DNA from 4 places in the Ancylobacter sp. GW821-FHT10E12 genome. Region 4 is predicted to be linked to each of the others. Evidence: predicted binding sites of a transcription regulator. Region 4 holds the regulator's gene; each other region holds the start of a gene.
What was found. The regulator PhoB, encoded in region 4, activates phosphate uptake and scavenging genes when phosphate is short. The targets are predictions, from matches to a motif close to TGTCATNNANCTGTCAT.

Region 1 (2,198 bases), on a different contig from region 4:
TGGTGGCCTCCGATGCGTTCTTCCCGTTCGCCGACGGCTTGCTGACCGCCATCGAGGCGGGCGCGACGGCGGTGATCCAGCCGGGCGGCTCGATTCGCGACGCCGACGTCATCGCCGCGGCGGACGAGGCCAATGTCGCCATGGTGTTCACCGGCGTCAGGCACTTCCGCCACTGAGAAGGCGGGAGCCGCCTGCGTGCTTCGAGACGGCCGCTGCGCGGCCTCCTCAGCATGACGAGGTTATTTTCCGAATCCGCGTCATGCTGAGGTGCGAGCCGTAGGCGAGCCTCGAAGCACGCAGGCGCAAGCCGCTCAGAACCGGTAGGTAACGCCGACGCCGACGATCCACGGGTTGAGATCAGCGGTGCCGGTGAGGGCGGTGCCAGCCACGGTGACGTCGAAATCGGGCTGCAGGAACAGCTTCTTCACGTCGACGTTGAAGCCCCAATGGTCGTCGATCATGTAGTCGAAGCCGGCCTGCAGCGCCCAGCCCCAGGTGTCGTGCACGTCGAGCTGGTCGGCGGCGTCGGCCTCCTGGTTGAAGAAGAACGTGTAGTTCACGCCGGCGCCGACATAGGGCTTGAAGGCGCCGAAATCGGTGAAGTGGTATTGCAGGGTGAGCGTCGGCGGCAGCAGCCAGGCCTCGCCGATCTTGCCCAGCCCAGCCAGCGAGCCGGCGCCGTCGATGTCGTGCGGGGTGACGCCGAGGATCAGTTCCGCCGCCCAGTTATCGGTGAAATAGTAGGTGATATCGAGTTCCGGCACCACCGAATCGGAATAGTCGAGGTCCGAACCCGGCACGCCGTTCACCTTGCCGCCGTCCTCCGGGAACACGCCGAGCAGGCGCAGGCGGATCTGCCAGGGGCTCTTCTCCACCACCGGCGCCGGCGCCTTGTAGACCGGAGTGGCGATGTCGGCCGCGAAGGCCGGTGCCGCGAGGGCCATGAGGCCGGCCGCCGAGGCGAGCGTGATGGCCTGAAGAGCCTTGGACATGTGATTTCCCCTGTGCCTGCTGATCCCATGGTTCGCCGTCGAACCGTCTGGATGCTTTGTGAAGCGGCGGGGCGCGGTAAAATTTGATACATCTCAACCGGACGACGCTGCGTCGCCTCGTGTGACGATCCGGCAACAGGGCTACGGTCGTCATCCGGCCGTCAGAAGCCGGGCGGAACGATGTGCCGGGCCGCCGCCATTGCCGGTGGACCCGCAAAGGCAGGAGACGGACATGGGTGTCGAAGGCTTTCTCGCCAGCGAGGACGAGCGCGCGGCGCGCCAGCTGGTGGAACAGGCGGACCTGATCACGCAGGCGACCGACGGGGACATGCCGCCGCGCTTCGCCAGCCGTCTGTTCGGGCGGGCGGTGGCGGAAGATGTGCGGCTCTATACCGCACAGGAACTGGCCGCGCTGGCGCGGCGGGCCTTCGAGCATCTTGCCCGGCGCACGCCCGGAAGCGCGGATGTGCGCGTGGAGCTGCCGGAGCCGGTGGCCGGCGGCGATCGGCTCGGCGAGGCGACGGTCATCGAGATCGTCAATGACGACATGCCGTTCCTGCTCGATTCGGTGATGTCGGCGCTGCATGAGCACAATCTTACCGCCTCGCTGGTGGTGCATCCGATCCTGCGCGTCGAGCGCGACCGGCAGGGCGCGCTGATGGGCATCGCCGCCACCGGGGCGCCGAAGGACCCGCGCCAGAAGCGCGAGAGCCTCATCCATATCCATGTCCCGCGTCTTTCCGATGCCGCGCAGCGCGAGGCGCTCGCCGTCGAGCTGGCCTCCGTGCTCGGCCAGGTGCGTGCCGCCGTCGCCGACTGGCGGCCGATGCTGGCGCAGGTGGAGGCGGCGGTCGCCGAATTGCGCGCCGCGCCGGCCGGCGTGCCGCAGGACGAGGTGGCCGAGGCCATCGCCTTCCTCGAATGGCTGCTCGACGACAATTTCACCTTTCTCGGCACCCGCCATTACGACCTCGGCGATCCGTCCGGCGGCCCGTTCGTCCGCCGCATGGAGGACGCGCTCGGCCTCCTCGCCGACGAGGACATGCGGCTGTTCCGCCGGCAGCTCGACGCCAAGGCGGTCAGCACCGACCTGTCGCGGGTGCTGGCGGAGACCAGCCCGCTGGTGGTCACCCGCTCGCGCACCATTGCCCAGGTGCATCGCCGGACCTGGATGGATGTGATCGTCGTCAAACGCTACGACGCGCA
Region 2 (2,198 bases), on a different contig from region 4:
AGGTTCTGGAACAGGTTCCAGCCCTTGGGGTGCCAGAACACCACGCCCGGCCCTTCCTCCTGGAAGTGGAACAGATCCATCTCGCGGCCGAGGCGGCGATGGTCGCGCTTCTCAGCTTCCTCCAGCTGGTGGATATAGGCGTCCAGCTCCTCCTGGGTGCGCCAGGCAGTGCCGTAGATGCGGGTGAGCATCGGATTCTTCGCGTCGCCGCGCCAATAGGCGCCGGCCACCTTCATCAGCTTGAAGGCGTTGCCGATCTTGCCGACGCTCGGCATGTGCGGGCCGCGGCAGAGGTCGAACCACTCGCCCTGGCGATAGATCTTCAGCGTCTGGTCGGCGGGGATGGCATCGACCAGCTCGACCTTGAAGGCCTCGCCCTTCTCGGCGAACACACGCTTTGCCTCGTCGCGCTCCCACACTTCCTTGGTGAAGGGGGCGTCGCGGGCGATGATCTCGCGCATCTTCTTCTCGATGGCGACGAAATCGTCCGGGGTGAACGGCTCGTTGCGGAAGAAGTCGTAATAGAAGCCGTTCTCGATCACCGGGCCGATGGTCACCTGCGTGCCCGGCCACAGCGCCTGCACCGCCTCGGCCAGCACATGGGCGGTGTCGTGGCGGATGAGCTCCAGCGCTTCCGGGCTCTCGCGGGTGACGAGGTCGATCTTCGCGTCGGCATTGATGGGGTCGGAAAGGTCGGTCAGCACGCCGTCGAGCTTCACCGCGAGCGATTTCTTGGCGAGCGACTTGGCGATGGAGGCGGCGACCTCGGCGCCGGTGGTGCCGGGAGCGAACTCACGCACGGCACCGTCGGGGAAGGCAAGGTGGATCATTATGGTTTCTCCCGCCCACTCCTGCGAACCACGCAGGTAGGCATTTCAGGTCAGTCACGCGACGCGGCGCCCGGTCGGCGCGCGTAGCGCCACGGCATATACCACACGGCTTTTGGCGGCAATTCGACCGGCACCGCCTCATAGCCCGAGCCGCCCCAGGGATGGCAGCGGCACACCCGGCCCGCGGCCATCCAGCCGCCGGCCCAGGCGCCGTGGCGGCGCAGCGATTCCTCGGCGAATTCCGAGCAGGTCGGCAAATAGCGGCATTGCCGCCCCATGATCGACGACAATGTATAACGGTAGGTCAGCACGAGTCCGCGCAGAACATATTCGGGAATGCGAGCGATGGACTTGAACATTACCATAGATCAACAGTTCGATGCGTTTCTCGTTCCGATGAATAGCTCGGAATTGGGGATGGTGACATGCGGTCGTCATGCTCGGCCGCATAGGGTTGCGCAACGATGCTCAACCTGACGGAGCCTTCTCCATGCGCCTCACACGTCGCGCCGCGCTTTTCTCCACCCTTCTGGTGCTTCTGGCCAGTCCCGCCCTTGCCGATGGCGGCAATTACATCACCCATGAGCAGCTCGACCTGACCAAGGTGCTGGCGCCGCCACCGGCCAACGACTCGCCCGTCACGCGGGCGGAGATCGAGGGGCTGCTGGTCATCCAGCAGGCGCGCACGCCCGAGCAGGTGGCGGCCGCGCAGGCCGACGTCACCGAGGACGTGTTCCGCTTCGCCAACGTCATGGGTCCCGACTTCACCGCCGGGAAGCTGCCGGTCGCCGCCGCCTTCTTCGCCAAGGTGGCGGAAGACGAAGGCTTTATCGTCGACGCGGCCAAGGACGTCTGGAAGCGCCCGCGCCCGCACATCTTCGACAGCCGGGTCAAGCCGGCGGTGAAGCTGTCCTCGAGCGGTGCCTATCCGAGCGGGCATGCCAGCTTCGCCTATCTCACCGCCGTGGTGCTCGCCAACATGGTGCCGGAGAAGAGCGTGGCCATCTTCGCCCGCGCGGCCGATTTCTCGAACAACCGCATCATCGGCGGCATCCACTACCCCTCCGACATCGAGGCCGGCCGCCTCGCCGGCACGCTGATCGCGGCGCAGGAACTGCGCGATATCAGGTTCCAGGAGGATTTCGCCAAGGCCAGGGCGGAAGTCCGTCAGGTGCTTGGCTTCGGCGGCTGAGATATCCAGGCGGCCGGGTTCCAGGTGGCCGGGTTTCCGGCGGCCGAGGCGCTCCGCAGCGGCGCGGACGGAACCGGCTCCGCCTCTGTGCCGCTGCCAGTCCCTATCCCGGAACCGCCGGTGCAGCCGCGCATTATCCGCAGGTGCGCCGGGCGATGATCGCTGGGTGACCACCG
Region 3 (2,198 bases), on a different contig from region 4:
TGTCGAACACGGTGAAGCCGCGGGTGCCGCCCTTCCAGTCACCCTCGTCGGCGACGACGAAGCGGTTGTCGTCGATCCACTGCACGGCGTCGGGCTCGCGCGGCACGGCGGCCATCTTGCCGGTGAGGTCGACGACGCCGTCCTTCTTCACGTCGATCCTGTCGAGATCGACGGTGCCGGCGGAGAAATGCGCCGTCACCTTGCCGGTGGTCAGGTCGACAATGGCGATGTGGTTGTTCTCCTGCATCGTCACCACCGCCTCGTTGCGGGCGTTGATGTCGACGAATTCCGGCTCGGGATCTTCCGGCGCCACGGCGGCGAGGCCGGTCATGTCGACCACCTTCCTGGCCGCGCAGTCGAGGGCGCCGCCCTGAAGCGGGAAATAGGTGAGGTTGCCGGCGGGAAGCTGCGGGATGGCGCCGTCGTTCTTCTCCTCGTCGCGCTCGTTCTCGATGGCGATGGCGAGGAAGGACGCATCCGGGCTCTTGGCCAGCGAATCGGGCTGGCCGCCGAGGTCGCAGGCGGCCTCGACCTTGCGGGTCGCGAGGTCGACCACGGCGAGGAAGCCCGAGGGCTTCTCCTTCGATTCGGAGGTGACGACGCCGACATAGGCCTTGGAGCCGATCACCACCGCCGAGGTCGGCTCGCCGTCGAGCGCGACGATGCCGGCCGGCCTGGGCGCGCCGGCCTCGGAGATGTCGATCAGGCCGAGGCGCTTGCCGGGGCTGTCGGTGTAGACGAGCGTGCGCCCGTCCTCGGTCACGGTGATGATCTCGGCCGCGGTGCTCGCCTTGGCGTCGGCGCCGGCGGGCAGGTTGTCGATCACGTTGAAGGTGGCGATGCGGTTGAAGCTGGGGGGCGCGGTCTGCGCCATCGCCGCGCCGGCGCCGAGCACCGCGAGCGACACGCCGGCCATCAAAATCGAGCGCATGGAAGGATCCTCATCCTGACGCGGGGTCAGCCCGCTCTGCGGCCTTCAAAGCCGGCGGCGATGACACGCCGATGACAGTTGCGGCGAAAAGGCGGTGGCGGGCCGTGGCGATTGCGACTTTCGTATCAGCCGAAATGTCGCAGATTGACCAATTAGGACTTGCGCTTGCCCCTGGGTCATCGTCTGCTGATCGCATCGGGTCAGAGCGCGAAAAGCGCCGCCCGGCGGGCGTGACGCCCGCGGAGGACACGCCACAGGAGGAACCGCCCCATGACCGATACGTCAGGGAAGAACGCCGACGCGCGCGAGAATGCCACCCCGTCCCGCCGCCGCTTCATCGCCACGGCTGCGGCGGCGGCCGGCGCCACCGCCGTCGCCGTCGCCGCGCCGGCCGTGCACGCACAGGCGCCGATCAAGCTGAAATTCCAGTCGACCTGGCCGAACAAGGACATCTTCCACGAATTCGCCGGCGACTTCGTCAAGCGGGTGAACGGCATGACCGGCGGGCGCGTCGAGCTCGACCTGCTGCCCGCCGGCGCGGTGGTGCCCGCCTTCCAGATGCTGGACGCCGTCTCGGCCGGCATTCTCGACGGCGGCCACGGCGTCGCCGCCTATTGGTACGGCAAGAACAAGGCCTTCTCGCTGTTCGGCACCGCCCCCGCCTTCGGCTGGGATGCCGACGAGCTGCTCGGCTGGGTACGCTATGGCGGCGGCCAGCAGCTCTATGACGACCTCGTGCAGAACACGCTGAAGCTCAACGTGGTCGGCATGCTCTCCGGCCCGATGCCGAGCCAGCCGCTCGGCTGGTTCAAGACCGAGATTACCAGCATCGACCAGATGAAGGGCATGAAGTACCGCACGGTCGGCCTCGGCGCCGACCTGTTCAAGGAGCTCGGCGCGGCGGTCACCATCGTGCCCGGCGGCGAGATCGTGCCGGCCATCGACCGCGGCCTGTTGGAGGGCGCCGAATTCAACAACCCCTCCTCCGACCTGGTGCTCGGCTTCCCCGATGTCGCCAAGGTCTACATGATCCAGAGCTACCACCAGGCGCTCGAATGTTTCGAGATCCTGTTCAACAAGACCAAGTACGGCAGCCTGCCGCCGGACGTGCAGGAGATCATCAAGGCGGCGGCCGACGCCACCTCCTCCACCATGATGTGGAAGGCGCAGGACCGCTACTCCAAGGACCTGGAGGCGATCAAGGCGCGCGGGGTGAAGGTGCTGCCGACGCCCAAGCCGGTGCTGGAGGCGCAGCTCAAGGCGTGGG
Region 4 (2,198 bases):
TCCCAGACGCGGATTTCCATGCCGTCGGGCAGCCGCGTGCCGAATTCGGCCAGCACCGGGCGCGGATCGCGCACGATGCGGGTGCGATAGGGCATGCTCTTGTACCAGACCGGCGGCAGGCCGAGCACCGGCCACGGGTAGCAGGAGCACAGGGTGCAGACGACGACATTGTGCACCTCGGCGGTGTTTTCCAACGCCACCATGTTCTCGCCCTGCGCGCCGGTGAAGCCGAGATCGGCGATGGCGGCATTGGCGTCCTCGAACAGCCAGGCCCGATAGGCCGGGTCGGTCCAGGCGCGGGCGACGACCCTGGCGCCGTTCCTCGGGCCGATGCGGTTCTCGTAGAGATCGACCACCGCGTCGAGCGCGGCGGGATCGACCAGACCCTTCCGGGTGAGCAGTTCCTCCAGCGCCTTGACGCGGGCGCTGATCTCGATGTCGGCGATCGAGGTCAGCAGCGCATCGGCGGGCTCGGAATGGATGCGGTGGAAATGGTCGTGAGGATCGTGGGGATGGTCGCCGTGATCGTGGTCGTGGTCGTGATCGTGGTCGTGATCGTGGTCGTGTTCGTGATCTTGGTCTTGCGCTGCCATGACAGTCGGTCCGCCGAAGCGCCTGGGCGCCGTGAGGGCGACACTATGCGGACATGCCGGGCGCCTGTCGACGACGCAGGGGTAGAAAAGCGGCATGCCCAAGATCGCGGCGACGGACCGGCGCCATGGCCGCGCGACGCCCCCCCGGATGCGCCGACACGCCATATCGTGGAGGTCGCCGGCGCCTGTTGTCGCCGGCCGCGCTCAATGCGCGCGGGCGAACATCTCGTTGAACGAGTAGCCGGAGCCGCGCACGGTGCGGATCGGGTCGGGCTGGCGCGGACGGTTCAGCGCCTTGCGCAGGCGGCCGACATGCACGTCCACCGTGCGCTCGTCGATATAGACGTCCTGGCCCCACACGCCGTCGAGCAGCTGCTCGCGCGAATAGACCCGGCCGGGCGACTGCATGAGGAATTCCAAGAGCCGGAACTCGGTCGGCCCGAGATGCAGCTCGCGGCCGGAACGGTGCACCCGCTTGGTCTCGCGGTCGAGCTCGATGTCGCCGGCGCGCAGCAGCGTCGAGACGTGGTCCGGCTTGGCCCGGCGCAGCAGCGCCCGCACCCGCGCCACCAGCTCGGGCACCGAGAACGGTTTCACCACGTAGTCGTCGGCGCCGGTGGCCAGCCCCCGCACGCGCTCGGTCTCCTCGCCGCGGGCGGTGAGCATGAGGATCGGCATGCGCTCGGTCTCCGGCCGGGCGCGCAGGCGCCGGCACAATTCGATGCCGGACAGGCCCGGCAGCATCCAGTCGAGCAGCAGCAGGTCCGGCACCGTCTCGCGCAGCCGGGTCTCCGCCTCGTCGCCCCGCCCGACGCTCTCCACCGCATAGCCTTCGGCTTCGAGATTGTAGCGCAGGAGCAGGGTCAGCGGCTCCTCGTCCTCGACGATGAGAATGTTGGTCGGCATCGCGTTCCCCGTGCAAGCTGCGCGTGACTGCCGTTCCGTCCGGCTCAGGACGGGAACGGAACCGAGGTCATGCTGGTGGTGTCCTGCTTGGGCCGCTCGTCGGTGAGCAACTGGCCGGTCGCGAGGTAGTGCACGGTCTCGGCGATGTTGGTGGCGTGGTCGCCGATGCGCTCGATGTTCTTGGCGCAGAACAGCAGGTGCGTGCACAGCGAGATGTTGCGCGGATCCTCCATCATGTAGGTGAGGAGCTCGCGGAACAGCGAGGTGTAGAGCACGTCGACTTCGCCGTCGCGCTGCCAGACCTCGATGGCGCGCGCGTCCTCGCGGCTCGCATAGGCGTCCAGCACCATCTTCAGCTGCTCGAACACGATGCCCGCCATGTGCTCGACGCCGCGCACCAGCTTCTGCGGGTGGAACTCGCCGGAAAGCGCCAGCACGCGCTTGCCGGTGTTCTTGGCGAGGTCGCCGATGCGCTCCAGGTCGTTGGCGATCCGCATGGCGGCGACGATTTCGCGCAGGTCGCCGGCCAGCGGCTGGCGGCGGGCGATGGTGAGGATCGCCTTTTCCTCGATCTCGCGCTGCAAGAGGTCGATCGGGCCGTCGAGCACGATCACCTTCTGGGCGAGCTCGGTGTCGCGCTTCACCAGCGCCTGCACGGAATCGGCGACCAGCTGTTCGGCCTGCCCGCCCATTTCCACG

Region 1: the regulator PhoB is predicted to act here: its motif matches at 1,141-1,157, upstream of AC1RU4_RS21890 (NAD-glutamate dehydrogenase).
Region 2: the regulator PhoB is predicted to act here: its motif matches at 1,252-1,268, upstream of AC1RU4_RS06555 (acid phosphatase).
Region 3: the regulator PhoB is predicted to act here: its motif matches at 992-1,008, upstream of AC1RU4_RS06330 (esterase-like activity of phytase family protein).

What each region holds. Positions count from the first base shown of each region.
Region 1 is NZ_JBXASN010000019.1:28,165-30,362, reverse strand. Features, by position in the region: gene purH (bifunctional phosphoribosylaminoimidazolecarboxamide formyltransferase/IMP cyclohydrolase) at 1-176, shown strand, start outside; gene AC1RU4_RS21895 (OmpW/AlkL family protein) at 312-992, opposite strand; gene AC1RU4_RS21890 (NAD-glutamate dehydrogenase) at 1,225-2,198, shown strand, end outside.
Region 2 is NZ_JBXASN010000004.1:108,919-111,116, reverse strand. Features, by position in the region: gene thrS (threonine--tRNA ligase) at 1-830, opposite strand, end outside; gene yidD (membrane protein insertion efficiency factor YidD) at 881-1,189, opposite strand; gene AC1RU4_RS06555 (acid phosphatase) at 1,321-2,022, shown strand.
Region 3 is NZ_JBXASN010000004.1:62,574-64,771, reverse strand. Features, by position in the region: gene AC1RU4_RS06330 (esterase-like activity of phytase family protein) at 1-931, opposite strand, end outside; gene AC1RU4_RS06325 (TRAP transporter substrate-binding protein) at 1,202-2,198, shown strand, end outside.
Region 4 is NZ_JBXASN010000005.1:34,026-36,223, forward strand. Features, by position in the region: gene nthA (nitrile hydratase subunit alpha) at 1-593, opposite strand, end outside; gene phoB (phosphate regulon transcriptional regulator PhoB) at 798-1,499, opposite strand; gene phoU (phosphate signaling complex protein PhoU) at 1,544-2,198, opposite strand, start outside.